One region of the Janthinobacterium sp. GW821-FHT03C10 genome, then DNA from elsewhere that is predicted to be linked to it. Evidence: predicted binding sites of a transcription regulator. Region 1 holds the regulator's gene; the other holds the start of a gene.
What was found. Region 1 encodes LexA, which represses DNA repair genes until DNA is damaged. Its sites were predicted from a motif close to ACTGTATNNNNATACAGT; they were not measured.
Positions count from the first base shown of each region.

Region 2: AC07VH_RS21930 (DNA topoisomerase IV subunit B) is a predicted target of LexA. The motif match lies at 3,625-3,642, and genes of this name have one in related genera.

Region 1 is NZ_JBWKUN010000007.1:12,901-20,473, forward strand. It holds gene AC07VH_RS22100 (DUF47 domain-containing protein) at 1-610, opposite strand, end outside; gene AC07VH_RS22105 (replicative DNA helicase) at 705-2,090, opposite strand; gene rplI (50S ribosomal protein L9) at 2,226-2,681, opposite strand; gene rpsR (30S ribosomal protein S18) at 2,709-2,999, opposite strand; gene priB (primosomal replication protein N) at 3,025-3,324, opposite strand; gene rpsF (30S ribosomal protein S6) at 3,345-3,731, opposite strand; gene lexA (transcriptional repressor LexA) at 4,007-4,642, shown strand; gene AC07VH_RS22135 (cystathionine gamma-synthase family protein) at 4,708-5,949, opposite strand; gene purF (amidophosphoribosyltransferase) at 5,993-7,516, opposite strand; gene AC07VH_RS22145 (CvpA family protein) at 7,556-7,573, opposite strand, start outside.
Region 2 is NZ_JBWKUN010000006.1:481,445-489,017, forward strand. It holds gene kdpB (potassium-transporting ATPase subunit KdpB) at 1-1,354, opposite strand, end outside; gene kdpA (potassium-transporting ATPase subunit KdpA) at 1,364-3,169, opposite strand; gene kdpF (K(+)-transporting ATPase subunit F) at 3,169-3,258, opposite strand; gene AC07VH_RS21930 (DNA topoisomerase IV subunit B) at 3,721-5,718, shown strand; gene AC07VH_RS21935 (molecular chaperone HscC) at 5,718-7,427, shown strand; gene AC07VH_RS21940 (hypothetical protein) at 7,440-7,573, shown strand, end outside.

The DNA of each region.
Region 1 (7,573 bases):
TGATGCCTTCGATAATATTGGACACATCTTCGCAACGGTCGGTCACGGTTTCCAGAATTTCGTAGATCGCTTTCAGCTTGATCAGGTTGCGCACGTCCGGCTCGTCGCGGAACAGCTTGGACATCGCGGCGCGCATCACGTGGTCGGCGTCCGATTCCAGGCGGTCGATCTCTTCGCAGATGGCGACGATCTTGCGCGAGTTGTCCATGTTGTGCAGCATGGCGACGGCGTCGCGCACTTTCTCGGTGCAGGCCAGGACCAGTTCGGCCAGGCGCTTGGCTTCCGGCGTGACGGCCTTCAGGTCGTACAGCGAGACGGTTTGCGCCGCATCTTCCAGCAGGTCGAGGATGTCGTCCTGGCGCGTGATCAGCTGATGGATGTCATCGCGGTCGATCGGCGTGATGAAGGTCTTGTGCAGCATTTCCACGGTGGCGTAGGTGACCTTGTCCGCCTGTTTCTCGATGCTTTCGATCGCATGCACGCGGTTTTCCAGGTCGTCGAAATTGGTCATCAGGCCGAGCATCTCTTTCGCGCCCTTGACGCACAGTTCCGCGTGCTGGTTAAACAATTCAAAAAACTTGCCCTCAGTGGGCATCAAGCGTCCAAACATGTCATTCTCCGTTAAGCATTGAGTCGTGTTATTTACTACAGAAAGCCGCCCCGTATGAGGGGGCGGCCAATGGAATTGCCAGTGCTGCTGAGTCTTAGTCGCCTTGGTAAAGCGCCAGGCCACCACTGTAATTGCCAAATTTGGTGTACTGCCCCATGAAGGTGAGGCGGATGCTGCCGATTGGGCCGTTACGCTGTTTACCGATGATGATTTCGGCCGTTCCCTTGTCCGGCGAGTCGGGGTTATACACCTCGTCGCGGTAAATGAACAGGATCACGTCGGCATCCTGCTCGATAGCGCCCGATTCGCGCAAGTCGGACATGACAGGACGTTTATTGGGACGTTGTTCCAGCGAGCGGTTCAGCTGGGACAGCGCGATCACGGGACAACCGAGTTCCTTCGCCAGGCCTTTCAAGCCCCGCGAAATCTCGGAAATCTCCGTGGCGCGGTTGTCGCCCGGGGTATTGGCCGACATCAGCTGCAAGTAGTCGACGATGATCAGGCCCAGCTTGCCGCACTGGCGCGACAGGCGGCGCGAGCGGGCGCGCAATTCGATCGAGTTGAGCGCCGGCGTTTCATCGATGTACAACTGCGCGTCGTTCATCTTCTGGATCGCATTCGTCAGGCGCGGCCAGTCCTCGTCGTTCAGGCGGCCCGTGCGCAGGCGGTGCTGGTCCAGCTGTCCGACGGAGCCGAGCATACGCATGGCCAGCTGGGCGCCGCCCATCTCCATCGAGAACACGGCCACGGGCAAGCCGCTGTCGATGGCCACGTTCTCGCCGATGTTGACGGAAAACGCCGTCTTGCCCATCGACGGACGGCCCGCCACGATCACCAGGTCGCCCGGCTGCAGACCCGAGGTCATGCGGTCGAGGTCGATGAAACCGGTGGGCACGCCCGTGATTTCACTCTGGTTGTCGCGGCTGTACAGCTCGTCGATGCGCTCGACCACCTGCGTCAGCAGGGGCTGGATGGCGGTCCAGCCCTGGGCGCCGCGCGCGCCTTCTTCGGCGATGGCGAAAATCTTCGATTCGGCCTCGTCAAGCATCTGCTTGACTTCCTTGCCTTGCGGGCTGAAGGCCGTGCCGGAGATATCGTCGGCGACGGTGATGAGTTTACGCAGCACGCCGCGGTCGCGCACGATCTCGGCGTAGCGCCGGATGTTCGCGGCCGATGGCGTGTTCTGCGCCATGGCGTTCAGGTAAGCGAGTCCGCCCACGTCCTCGGCCTTGCCGAGCTGGGTCAGGGTTTCAAAAACAGTAATGACATCGGCTGGCTTGGAAGCGTTAACCATCTTGACGATTTGCTCGAAGATGATGCGATGGTCATAGCGATAGAAATCCTCCGCATGCATGAAGTCGGCGATGCGGTCATAGGCGGCATTGTCGCGCAGCAGACCACCGATGACGGATTGTTCTGCTTCGATCGAATGCGGCGGAATACGGAGGGAATCCAGTTGCGGATCAGAGGGGGCGTTCATGGCGCGAATTATACCCGCTTCGGCGTGCCGGCAAAAATAAAGGGCTGAAAATGAGCGAAAAAAAGGCCACAAAAAAGCCGGGCGAACCCGGCTTTTCATAGTGCGGCAGCGCTTGCGGGCCAGGCCCGCAGACGATTACGCGTTCGCGTCTGGAACGACAGCGATCACCACTTCCACGACCACGTCGGTGTGCAGAGCAACCGAAACGTTGTGCTCGCCAACGATCTTCAGCGGGCCGGTAGGCATGCGGATTTGTGCTTTTTCAACAGCAAAACCTTGCTTGGTCAGCGCTTCAGCGATGTCGAAGTTGGTGACGGAACCGAACAGACGGCCATCGACGCCAGCTTTTTGAGCAACTTGAACGGTCAGGCCGCTCAGTTTTTCGCCCTGGGCTTGCGATGCGGCCAGTTTGGCGGCAGCAGCTTTTTCCAGTTCGGCGCGCTTGACTTCGAATTCAGCCACAGCGGTTGCCGTAGCACGACGTGCCAGGCGTTGCGGGATCAGGAAGTTACGTGCGTAACCGTCTTTGACTTTGACGACTTCGCCGAGGTTACCGACGTTTACAACTTTTTCTAACAGAATGATTTGCATAGTTCTTCTCCAGGAATATCTGACCGATTAAGCGTGGTGCAGATCGGTGTATGGCAGCAGCGCGAGGAAGCGAGCGCGCTTGATTGCGGTGTCGACTTGGCGCTGGTAGTGCGCTTTGGTACCGGTCAGGCGTGCTGGCATGATCTTGCCGTTTTCCTGGACGAAGTCTTTCAGCGTGTCGACGTCTTTGTAGTCGACTTGCTCAACGTGAGCTGCCGTGAAGCGGCAGAACTTCTTACGTTTGAACAAAGGGTTTTGCTGTTTGCGTTTTTCTTTAAGCTTGAGCTTATTTTTGTCGAACTTTTTACCGAATGCCATGTCAGGCTCCTGTATCTAAAATGCGCTAGTCGGGAATGACTGCACTAAAATCAATGATGTGAAACACCAAACTCTTGCTGTTGCGGCTCTTCCTGGCCAGGAAACCCGTGAACTGATACACCCCGCCCAAGCTTGCCTGACTGAACCGGCCTGAAATTTCGCCAGCGGCTAGCGCGGCAACATCAAACTCGGTCAAACGGGCAATCCCTGCTTCCATCTGCTGCGAACTGTGTTGCAATACTGCATTCACAATCGGCAGCCCTGCCGGGGTATAGCGCAATATTTCGCGCTCGGCAATGATGGCGGTGACTTGTAGCTGGTTCAGCGCACGATCCTGGTCAAAAATTAAGCGGCTGCGGCTGGAGCGGCTGCTGGTGCTTCGGTGCGGTGGCTTTTGGCCGCGTCTTCGCGTTGTACCGATTTCATCATCGGCGAAGGAGCTGTTTCAGCTTTCTTCATTTTAACGGTCAGGTGACGCAACACGGCATCATTGAATTTGAATGCTGTTTCCAACTCGACCAGGGTCTCGTTGTCGCATTCGATGTTCAGGCAGATGTAGTGTGCTTTAGGCAGCTTTTGGATCGAGTAAGCCATTTGGCGGCGGCCCCAATCTTCCACGCGGTGAACCGAACCGCCGCGGGTGGTTACGCTGGCTTTGTAGCGTTCGATCATCGCGGGCACTTGCTCGCTTTGGTCCGGATGGACGATAAAGACTATTTCATAATGACGCATGCAAACTCCTTCAGGTCGGATTGATAATCGCCCACCCCGGCGTCAAGACGGGTGTGGGAAGGTCAGCCGAAGATTATAACCGCCTTTTGCAAACGTTTCAATCATTGCTTGCGCCAGCGCCCGAAAAGACCGCGCGCGAACGCGCTTTCCGCCCATGGACAAGTATTTCTTGCGAAATTCGCCGAAAACACGCAAATCCCCTTGCATAGTGGGCGATACTGTACAAAAATACAGTCTGTTCATATAGACAGCATTTCAGTATGCACCCACCGCTCATGATCAAGCTGACAGCACGACAAGAACAAATCCTGAACCTGATCAAGGACGCGATTGAAAACACGGGCTTTCCTCCCACCCGTGCCGAAATCGCCAATGAACTGGGTTTCAAATCGGCCAACGCGGCCGAAGAGCATTTGCAGGCCCTGGCCCGCAAGGGCGCCATCGAGATTTCGCCCGGCACCTCGCGCGGCATCCGCCTGATCGGCGCGGCGGCTGAAGCCCTGCCATCGAAAGTGCCGGCAGCGCTGCTGATGTCGCTGCCCCTGATCGGCCGCGTGGCGGCAGGCTCGCCCATCCTGGCACAGGAAAACCTGGAAGCGAGCTACAACGTGGACCCGGCCCTGTTTTCGGCCAAGCCCGACTTCCTGCTGAAGGTGCGCGGCTGGTCCATGCGCGACGCCGGCATCATGGATGGCGATTTACTGGCCGTCAAGAAGGTCGACAGCGCCAAGAACGGCCAGATCGTCGTCGCCCGCATCGGCGACGAAGTCACCGTCAAGCGCTACAAGAAGACGGGTTCCGTGATCGAACTGTTCCCGGAAAATCCCGACTTCAAGGTCATCACCGTATCGCCGGAAGATGAATTCGCCCTGGAAGGGCTGGCCGTCGGACTCATGCGCAGCTGGCATTAAACGACTGCACGAAAAAAGGGCCGCAACAGCATGACTGTTGCGGCCCTTTTCATTTATCCGGCGACTTATACATCGAGTGCCTGGCGGAAATCCTCGAGCAGATCCACCTCGTCCTCGATGCCGACGGAGACGCGGATCAGCGATTCGGCGATACCCATGCTGGCACGCCGCTCGGCACCCATCTCATAGAAGATCGTGTGGGCGACGGGAATGACCAGGGTGCGCGTGTCGCCGAGGTTGCTCGCGGGAATGGCCAAATTCAAACGATTGAGGAAATCGAAGCAGTCGATGCCATCCTTGAGTTCAAAGCTGAACAGGGAGCCATAGCTGCGGAACAGGTCGCTCGCCAGCGCATGCTGCGGGTGCGACGCCAGACCCGGGTAATGCACGGCCGCCACGCGCGGATCGGCGGCCAGCATGGTGGCCAGGGCCAGGGCGTTCGAGCAGGTGCGGTCCATGCGCAAGGCCATGGTTTCCGCGCCGACGGCGATATGGTGCGCCGCTTCCGGCCCCAGCGAGGCGCCGAAGTCGCGCAAGGCCTTGGCGCGGATTTGCGCGATACCCCATTGCGCCGGCGCCGCCTTCTTGTAGTTCTCAAAGATGTTCGGATACTGCGTCCAGTCGAACACGCCCGTGTCCGTCAAGCTGCCGCCCAGCGCATTGCCGTGGCCGCCGATGGATTTCGTCAAGGCATTGACCACCAGGCCCGCGCCCACGGCTTTCGGGCGGAACAGATACGGCGTCGTCATGGTGTTGTCGACGATGTACAAGATGCCCTTCTCGCGGCACAACTCGCCGATCTTTGCCAGGTCGGCGATCTGCGTGCGCGGATTGGCGATGGTTTCCACGAACACGATGCGCGTGGCCGGCGTGATGGCGGCCGCCACGTTGGCCACCTCGGTGGCGTCGACGAACGATACATCGATGCCCTGCCCCGTCACCGTTTGCCACAGGCTGTTGGTGTTGCCAAACAAAAAGGCCGACGACACCACATGGTCGCCCGCGCGCAGCAGCGACTGCACCACGGCGCCGATGGCGCCCATGCCGGTGGCGAAGCACAGGGTGGCCACGCCATCTTCCATCTGGTTGACCTTGTCTTCCAGCGCGGACACGGTCGGGTTGCCCTGGCGGCCATAGCGGAAGCCCGGCTCCTTGCCCTGGAACACGGAAGCGAGCTGGCGCGCATCGCCATAGCCGAACGCGACGGAAGTGTGCACGGGCTTGTGCAGGGAGCCGTGCTCGATGCCCTTGCGGCGGTCGTTATGCAGGATGGTGGTGGTAAAGCCGTAGTTTTTTTTATCGTTCATGATCGCGGAGCAAAAAAAGCCCGGCGCTAGCCGGGCAAGATAATTACGCTTCTGTCGTGGCCAGGTTCAGGTTCAGCTGGGAACGCGGCGTATCTTCGGGCGCCGCCGCCTTCGGATGGTGGCGCGCATATTCCAGGCGGTCCAGGTATTCCTGCGACACGTCGCCCGTCACGTAGACGCCGTCGAAACACGAAGCCTCGAAGTTGACCAGGGCCGGGTTGACGTCGGCGATCGCCTGCTTCAGGGCGCCGATATCCTGGTAGACCAGGTAATCGGCCGTGATTTCGCGGCACACTTCTTCCGTCGTGCGGCCGTAGGCGATCAGCTCGTCGCGCGTCGGCATGTCGATGCCGTACACGTTCGGGTAGATGACCGGCGGCGCGGCCGAGGCGAAGATGACTTTCGTCGCGCCCGCTTCACGCGCCATCTGCACGATTTCACGGCTGGTGGTGCCGCGCACGATGGAATCGTCGACCAGCAACACGACTTTATCCTTGAACTCGGACGGGATCGCGTTGAGCTTCTGGCGCACGGATTTCTTGCGCGCCGCCTGGCCCGGCATGATGAAGGTACGGCCGATGTAGCGGTTCTTGATGAAACCTTCGCGGTACTCGATGTTCAGCGCCATGGCCAGTTGGATGGCGGCCGGACGCGAGGAATCGGGAATCGGCATGACCACGTCGATATGCACGCCGGGCAGTTCGGTGCGGATCTTCTCGGCCAGGTATTCGCCCATTTTCAGGCGCGTGGCGTATACGGAGGCGCCGTCGATGACGGAATCGGGACGGGCCAGGTAGACGAACTCGAACACGCATGGGTTCAGGCTGGCGTTGTCGGCGCACTGGGCGCTATGCAATTGCTTGTCGGCGTCGATAAAGACGGCTTCGCCGGGACCGATGTCGCGCACGAAGCGGAAGCCCATGCCTTCCAGGGCCACGGATTCGGAAGCGATCAGGTATTCGGGTCCCTGCTCCGTTTCATTGATGCCCAGGCACAGCGGGCGGATGCCGTGCGGGTCGCGGAAGGCCAGCAAGCCCACGCCGGCGATTTGCGCGACGGCGGCGTAGCCGCCCTTGACGCGGCGGTTCAGTACGGTAACGGCCTTGAAGATGGCTTCCGGGTCCAGGTTCAGGCCCGTCGTCGCTTCCTGGATTTCATGCGCCAGCACGTTGAGCAGCACTTCCGAATCGGAATCGGTATTGATGTGGCGGCGGTCGTTCTTGAACATTTCCAGCTTCAACTGTTCCCAGTTGGTCAGGTTGCCGTTGTGCGCCAGGGTGATGCCGAACGGCGCATTCACATAGAACGGCTGCGCTTCCTCTTCGCTCGACGAACCGGCCGTCGGATAGCGGCAATGACCGATGCCCGAATTGCCTTGCAGCGAACGCATGTTGCGCGTACGGAAGACGTCACGTACGAGGCCGTTGGCCTTGTGCATGGAAAACATACTGCTGTGATTGGTCGCAATCCCTGCCGCATCCTGACCGCGATGTTGCAGGAGCAACAATGCATCATAGAGCAATTGATTGACAGGTTGATGGGAAACGACGCCGACGATGCCACACATGGTGTGCTCCTAAACTGTGCTACTGATTTTAAAAAAAATTCAAAATTTCACATGCTG
Region 2 (7,573 bases), on a different contig from region 1:
CGCCCATGACGCGGCCATCGTCCACCACCACCAGCGGCGTGCTGCCGCGGCGCGCGATGTCGTCGACGGCGCGTCCCACCTCCGCCGGATACGGCTGGCCCAGTGCTTCCACATACTTTTTCATGGAATCGGCCGCGCCCTTGCGCAACTGGCGCACCTGCTGCTCGCCCGGGATATCCACGCCGCTCATGCGCGTCTGCGCCGTGAACGGCACGAAGGTAGCGTGCAGGCTGGCCATCTCGCGTTCGCGGATATTGAATTTCTGCTTGGCCAGCACGACGATGCTGCGCCCTTCCGGCGTTTCATCGGCCAGCGAAGCCAGTTGCGCCGCATCGGCCAGCTGCTGCTCCGTCACGCCAGGGGCAGGCACGAAGCTCGACGCCTGGCGGTTGCCCAGGGTGATGGTGCCCGTCTTATCGAGCAGCAGCACGTCGACGTCGCCGGCCGCTTCCACGGCGCGCCCCGACGTGGCGATCACATTGGCCTGCATCATGCGGCTCATGCCGGCCACGCCGATGGCGGACAGCAAACCGCCGATGGTGGTCGGGATCAGGCACACGAGCAGCGCGATCAGCACGGTGATCGTCACCGGCGTGCCGGTGCCGGCCGCCGCCACGGAAAACAGCGAATACGGCAGCAGGGTCACGGTGACGATCAGGAAGACGATCGACAGGGCCACCAATAAAATCGTCAGGGCGATCTCGTTCGGCGTCTTCTGGCGCTTGGCGCCTTCGACCATGGCGATCATGCGGTCGATGAAGGCTTCGCCCGGGTTGACGGAAACGCGCACCAGCAGCCAGTCGGACAGCACGCGGGTGCCGCCCGTGACGGCGGAAAAGTCGCCGCCCGATTCGCGGATGACGGGCGCCGATTCGCCCGTGATGGCGCTTTCGTCGACGGAGGCCACGCCGGCCGTCACTTCGCCGTCGGCGGGAATCACGTCACCCGCCTCGACCAGCACCGTCATGCCCTTGCGCAGGTCGGTCGCCGGCGTGGGCAGCCAGGACGTGCCGTATTTCGGCGTTTGCATTTTCTTTGCCATCACCGTCTGCTTGAGGGCGCGCAGCGAGGCCGCCTGGGCCTTGCTGCGGCCTTCGGCCAGCGCTTCGGCGAAGTTCGCGAACAGCACGGTAAACCACAGCCACACGGCGACGGCGACGATGAAGCCGAACGGCGCTTCACCCTGGCCATTCAGGGCCTGGATGGCCAGCAGGGTCGTGATGATGCTGCCCACATAGACGACGAACATCACGGGGCTGCGCCACTGCGTGCGGGGGTCGAGTTTTTTGAACGCATCGACGATGGCAGGGCCAATCAGTGCGGAATCGAACAAGGTCAGGCTTGTGCGTGACATGGTAGCCTCTTATTTGATGAAAAGTTGCAGGTGTTCGACGATCGGGCCCAGGGCCAGCGCGGGAACGTAATTGAGCACGCCGACGAGCACGACGACGCCGATCAGCAGGCCGATGAACATGGGGCCGTGCGTGGGCATGGTGCCCGCATTCGCCGACAGGCGCTGCTTGGCCGCCAGCGAACCGGCCACCGCCAGCACGGGCACGATCACGCCGAAGCGGCCGAACCACATGGCGATCGCCAGCATCACGTTGTAGAACGGCGTGTTGGCGGACAGGCCGGCAAACGCGCTGCCGTTGTTGTTGGCCGCCGACGTGAAGGCGTACAGGATTTCAGAGAAACCGTGCGCGCCCGGATTGGCCACGCCGATCTTGCCCGGTTCGACCATCACGGCGATCGCCGTGCCCGTCAACACGAGGGCTGGCGTGATCAGGATGGCCAGCGACACCATCTTCATTTCATACGCCTGGATTTTCTTGCCCAGGTATTCAGGCGTGCGGCCTATCATCAGGCCGGCGATGAAGACGGCCAGGATGGCGAACATCAGCATGCCGTACAGGCCCGTGCCCACGCCGCCGAAGATCACTTCGCCGAACTGCATCAGCAGCAGCGGCACCATGCCGCCCAGGGGCATGTAGGAGTCGTGCATGGAATTGACGGCGCCGCACGATGCGGCCGTCGTCACCGCCGCGAACAGGGTCGAGGAGCTGATGCCGAAGCGCGTTTCCTTGCCTTCCATATTGCCGCCCGATTGCAGGCTGCTGGCCTGCTGGTCCACGCCCAAGGCCTGCAACGCCGGATTGGCTTGCTGCTCGGCGCTCATCACGCCGGCCGTCATGACGACAAAGATCAGGGTCATCGCGGCCAGCACGGCCCAGCCCTGGCGCAGGTCGCCCACCATGCGGCCGAAGGTGAAGCACAGGCCGGCGGGAATGATGAAGATGGCCAGCATCTGCAGGAAGTTCGACAGCGCGGTCGGGTTTTCGTACGGGTGCGAGGAATTGGCATTGAAGAAGCCGCCGCCATTCGTGCCCAGCAGCTTGATCGACTCCTGCGACGCGACGGGGCCCATGGCGATCGTCTGCGTCGTCGCCACTTGCGCTTCCATCAAGGGTTGACCGGCGGCGTCCAGCACGGGCTGGCCGTCAGCCGTCACCTTCGGCGTTGCATATGCCACGTGGTCGAGCAGGGTCACTTCCTTGTAGGCGGAAAAGTTCTGGATCATGCCTTCGCCCATGAAGACGACGGACAGGGCCAGGGACAGCGGCAGCAGGATGTACAGGGTGGAGCGCACCAGGTCGACCCAGAAATTGCCGATCGACTTGCCCGAGCGCGACGCAAAGCCGCGCACCAGCGCGAAGATCACGGCGATGCCGGTGGCCGCAGAAAAGAAATTCTGGCAAGCCATGCCCAGCATCTGGGTCAGGTAGCTCATGGTCTGTTCGCCGCCGTAGCCCTGCCAGTTGGTATTGGCGACGAAGCTGACGGTGGTATTGAACGAGGAATCGGGGCTGACGGCGCCCAGGCCCTGGGGATTCAAGGGCAGGAAACCCTGCAGGCGCTGCAGGCCATAGACGAAGACGGCGCCCACGGTATTGAAGACGATCAGGGCGATGGCATAGCTTTTCCAGCCCATGGCCTTGTCGGCGGGCAGGCCGGACCAGCGGTACAGCAGGTTTTCCAGCTTTTGCAGCCAGCCCAGGCCGCGCACGGGGCCATCGCCGGCCACCCTGGCCATGTACAGGCCCAGCGGATAGCCGGCGGCCAGCAGCACGGCCAGGAAGGCCACCAACAACAGTATCGATTGCGTCGTCATCACAGTTCCTCCGCCTTCAGCAGCGCCACCAGCAAATACACGAGCAGGCCGGCCGAGACGACGGCGCCCAGCACATAAAACGCGTTCATTTGACGCTCCCTAATTTGTCGCAGGCGACGGCAAAGCCGGCCGCCACGACGAAAAACACGGCAATCAAGCCGAGATACACGAGATCCATTCCCACCCTCATTCAGGTTTGTTTTGATAGTGAGCAGATTAGCCAAAAGGGTCTAAAAAATTCGTAAAGACTGGGGAGGTGCTTGTAAACAAGATGTAAAAACGGCGGCTTTACCGCATAAAATCCTTCACAATGGGCGCAAAAGCCCCCGCGCAACGCACTGTTGTTGCCCTGGAGTAGCGCTATTGCTCGCCGGACAAGATAGAATGCGCGAGCGTCCGCACAAGGACGCCAAGCCTGCCGCACTGCCCTCCCCCAGTGACGCTGGACGGGATATACTGTATATTCATACAGTTATCGCCGCCGCTGTCATTGCGCCCGCAGTGCCCTGGCCTGGCGTTCCAACCACTGTCTTTACTTAGCTTGAACACGTATGGCCACTAAAAAACCAGCATCCGACTACAGCGAATCATCCATCCGTGTCCTGAAAGGACTGGAACCCGTCAAGCAGCGCCCGGGGATGTACACCCGCACTGAAAATCCGCTGCACATCATTCAGGAAGTGATCGACAATGCCTCCGACGAGGCGCTGGGCGGTCATTGCACGCATATCGCCGTGACGCAGAACACGGATGGCAGCATCACCGTCGAAGACAATGGCCGCGGCATTCCCGTCGGCCTGCACCCGGAAGAAGGCGTGCCGACGGTGGAAATCGTGTTTACACGGCTGCACGCGGGCGGCAAATTCGACAAGGGTTCGGGCGGCGCCTACGCGTTCTCGGGCGGCTTGCACGGCGTCGGCGTGTCCGTCACCAATGCGCTGTCGACGCGCCTGGAAATCACCGTCTGGCGCAAGGAAAGCGACGGCAACGGCCTGCATCACATGGTGTTTGCCAACGGCGACGTGATCGAGCCCCTGAGTTCCCGCCCCGCCCCGCGCGACGGCAAGAAATCCGGCACGCGCGTCACGGCCTGGCCCGATGCAAAATACTTTGATTCGCCGAATATCTCGCAAACCGAGCTGCAACGCCTGCTGCGCTCGAAAGCCGTGCTGCTGCCGGGCGTCACCGTCACCCTGACCAACGCGAAGACGGGCGATACGCAGACCTGGCAGTACGCGGAAGGCTTGCGTGGCTACCTGACCGAAACGCTGGCGCAGGTATCGAATGGCGAAACCCTGATTCCCCTGTTCGAAGGCGCGCAATACGCAGGCCCGGACTCGGAAGGCTTTGCCGAAGGCGAAGGCGCGGCCTGGGTCGTGGCGTGGACGGAAGAAGGCGCCATCGTGCGCGAATCGTACGTCAACCTGATTCCCACCTCGAATGGCGGCACGCACGAATCGGGCTTGCGCGACGGCCTGTTCGGCGCCGTGAAAAACTTCGTCGAAATGCACTCCCTGCTGCCCAAAGGCGTGAAACTGCTGCCGGAAGACGTGTTCGCGCGCGCCTCGTTCGTGCTGTCGGCCAAGGTGCTGGACCCGCAATTCCAGGGCCAGATCAAGGAACGCCTCAATTCGCGCGACGCCGTGCGCCTCGTCTCGACCTTCACCAAGCCGCCGCTGGAACTGTGGCTGAACCAGCACGTCGACTACGGCAAGAAGCTGGCCGAGCTCGTGATCAAGCAGGCGCAGTCGCGCCAGCGCTCGCTGCAGAAAGTGGAAAAGAAAAAATCCTCGGGCGTGGCCGTGTTGCCGGGCAAGCTGACCGATTGCGAATCGTCCGACATCGCGCGCAATGAACTGTTCCTCGTCGAGGGCGATTCGGCGGGCGGTTCGGCCAAGATGGGCCGCGACAAGGAATTCCAGGCGATCCTGCCCCTGCGCGGCAAGGTCCTGAACTCGTGGGAGACGGACCGCGACCGCCTGTTCGCCAATAACGAGATCCACGACATTGCGGTGGCCATCGGCGTCGATCCGCACAGCGTGGGCGACTCGCCCGACCTGTCGGGCCTGCGCTACGGCAAGATCTGCATCCTGTCGGACGCGGACGTGGACGGCTCGCACATCCAGGTACTGCTGCTGACCCTGTTCTTCAAGCATTTCCCCGTCCTGATCAACAAGGGACACATCTGCATCGCCCGTCCGCCTTTGTACCGCGTGGACGCGCCCGCGCGCGGCAAGAAGCCGATGCAGAAAATCTATGCGCTCGACGATGGCGAACTGCTGGCCATCGAGGACAAGCTGCGCAAGGAAGGCGTGAAACAGGGCGCCTGGTCGATCTCGCGCTTCAAGGGCCTGGGCGAGATGAACGCCGAGCAGCTGTGGGAAACGACGATGAACCCGGACACGCGCCGTTTGCTGCCCGTCACGCTCGGCGAAGTCGACCACATGGCCTCGGCCTTGCGCTTCAATATGTTGATGGGCAAGGGCGAAGCGGCAGGACGCCGCGCCTGGATCGAGGAACACGGCAATGAGGCGGAGGCGGATATCTGATGATCATCGGCATCGACCTGGGCACCACCAACAGCCTGGTCGCCATCTGGCGCGACGGCAAGGCTGCCATCATCCCGAATGCGCTCGGTGAACACCTGACGCCGTCGTGCGTGAGCATCGACGACGACGGCACCGTGCTGGTGGGGCGCGCCGCGCGCGAACGGCTGCAGACGCACCCGCAACTGACGGCGGCCGTCTTCAAGCGCTACATGGGCAGCGAAAAGAAGATCACCCTCGGCACGCAGCAATTCCGCCCGGAAGAGCTGTCGTCGATGGTGCTGCGCGCGCTGAAGGAAGATGCCGAAGCCTTCCTGGGCCACAAGGTCGAGGAAGCCATCATCACCGTGCCCGCGTATTTCAGCGATGCGCAGCGCAAGGCCACGCGCATCGCCGGCCAGTTGGCGGGGCTGCGCGTGGAGCGCCTGCTCAACGAGCCGACGGCCGCCGCGCTGGCCTACGGCATCCGCGACAAGGAACAGGAAAGCAAATTTCTCGTCTTCGACCTGGGCGGCGGCACGTTCGACGTGTCGATCCTGGAGCTGTTCGAAGGCGTGATGGAAGTGCGCGCCTCGGCCGGCGATAATTTTCTGGGCGGCGAAGACTTCGTCACCGTGCTGGTCGACGCTTTCATGGAAGGCAGCGGCCTGCGCGGCGCCGTCGGCAGCCGCCTGCTCGACCCGCGCCAGCAGCAGCTGCTGCGCGACGAAGCCGAGCGCGTCAAGCGATTGCTGTCGGACCAGCCATCCATGCGCATGGCCACGCGCTACCAGGACAAGGAGTACAGCTGGGAGATCGGCGAAGACAAGCTGGCGCAGCTGTGCGAACCGCTGCTGGCCCGCCTGCGCCTGCCCGTGGAACGGGCGCTGCGCGACGCCACCATCCGCGCGGCGGAATTGAATGAAGTGGTGCTGGCCGGTGGCGCCACGCGCATGCCGCTGGTGCGTAAACTCGTCTCGCGCATGTTCGGCCGCTTCCCCGCCATCCACCTGGACCCGGACGAAGCCGTGGCGCTGGGCGCCGCCGTGCAGGCGGGTCTGAAGATGCGCGATGCGGCCCTCGACGAAGTGGTCATGACGGACGTGGCGCCGTATTCGCTGGGCATTTCGATTTCGCGCCAGGTCGGCGCGAACCAGTATGAGGGCGGGCATTACCTGCCCATCATCGAGCGCAACTCCGTGGTGCCCGTCTCGCGCACGGAAAACATCACCACCATCCACGACAACCAGAAGGAAATCAACGTGGCGATCTTCCAGGGCGAGTCGCGCCTGGTGGCCGACAACGTCTTCCTGGGCAAGATCAGCTTCCCGATCCCCGCGAAAAAGGCGGGCGAGATCGGCATCGACGTGCGCTTCACCTATGACGTCAGCGGCGTGCTGGAAGCGGAAGTGACGGTGCTGGCCACGCAGGAAAAGCACAAGATGATCATCAGCGACAATGCAGGCGTGATGACGCCGGAACAGATCGAGCAGCGCTTTGCGGAACTGGCCGACCTGAAGATCCACCCGCGCGAGCAGATGGAAAACCGCACCCTGGTCACGCGCGCCGACCGCCTGTATGAACAGTCGCTGGGCGACGTGCGCCAGTACCTGGCGGCGCACACGGCCAATTTCCAGGCCGCGCTGGAAACGCAGGACCCGGCCACCATCCGCAAGGCGCGCCAGGCGCTCGACGAGGTGCTGCGCCAGGTCGAGAGCGAGAGCTTCCTGTAAATGGACGGCGGCATGCACAACGGCCAGCGCGGCCTGTGGGAGATCCTGGGCACGGAGCCGACCGGCGACGAGCGCGCCCTCAAGCGCGCGTATGCGAAGCGCCTGAAGGCGACGCGTCCCGAGGACGATCCGGCCGCCTTCCAGGA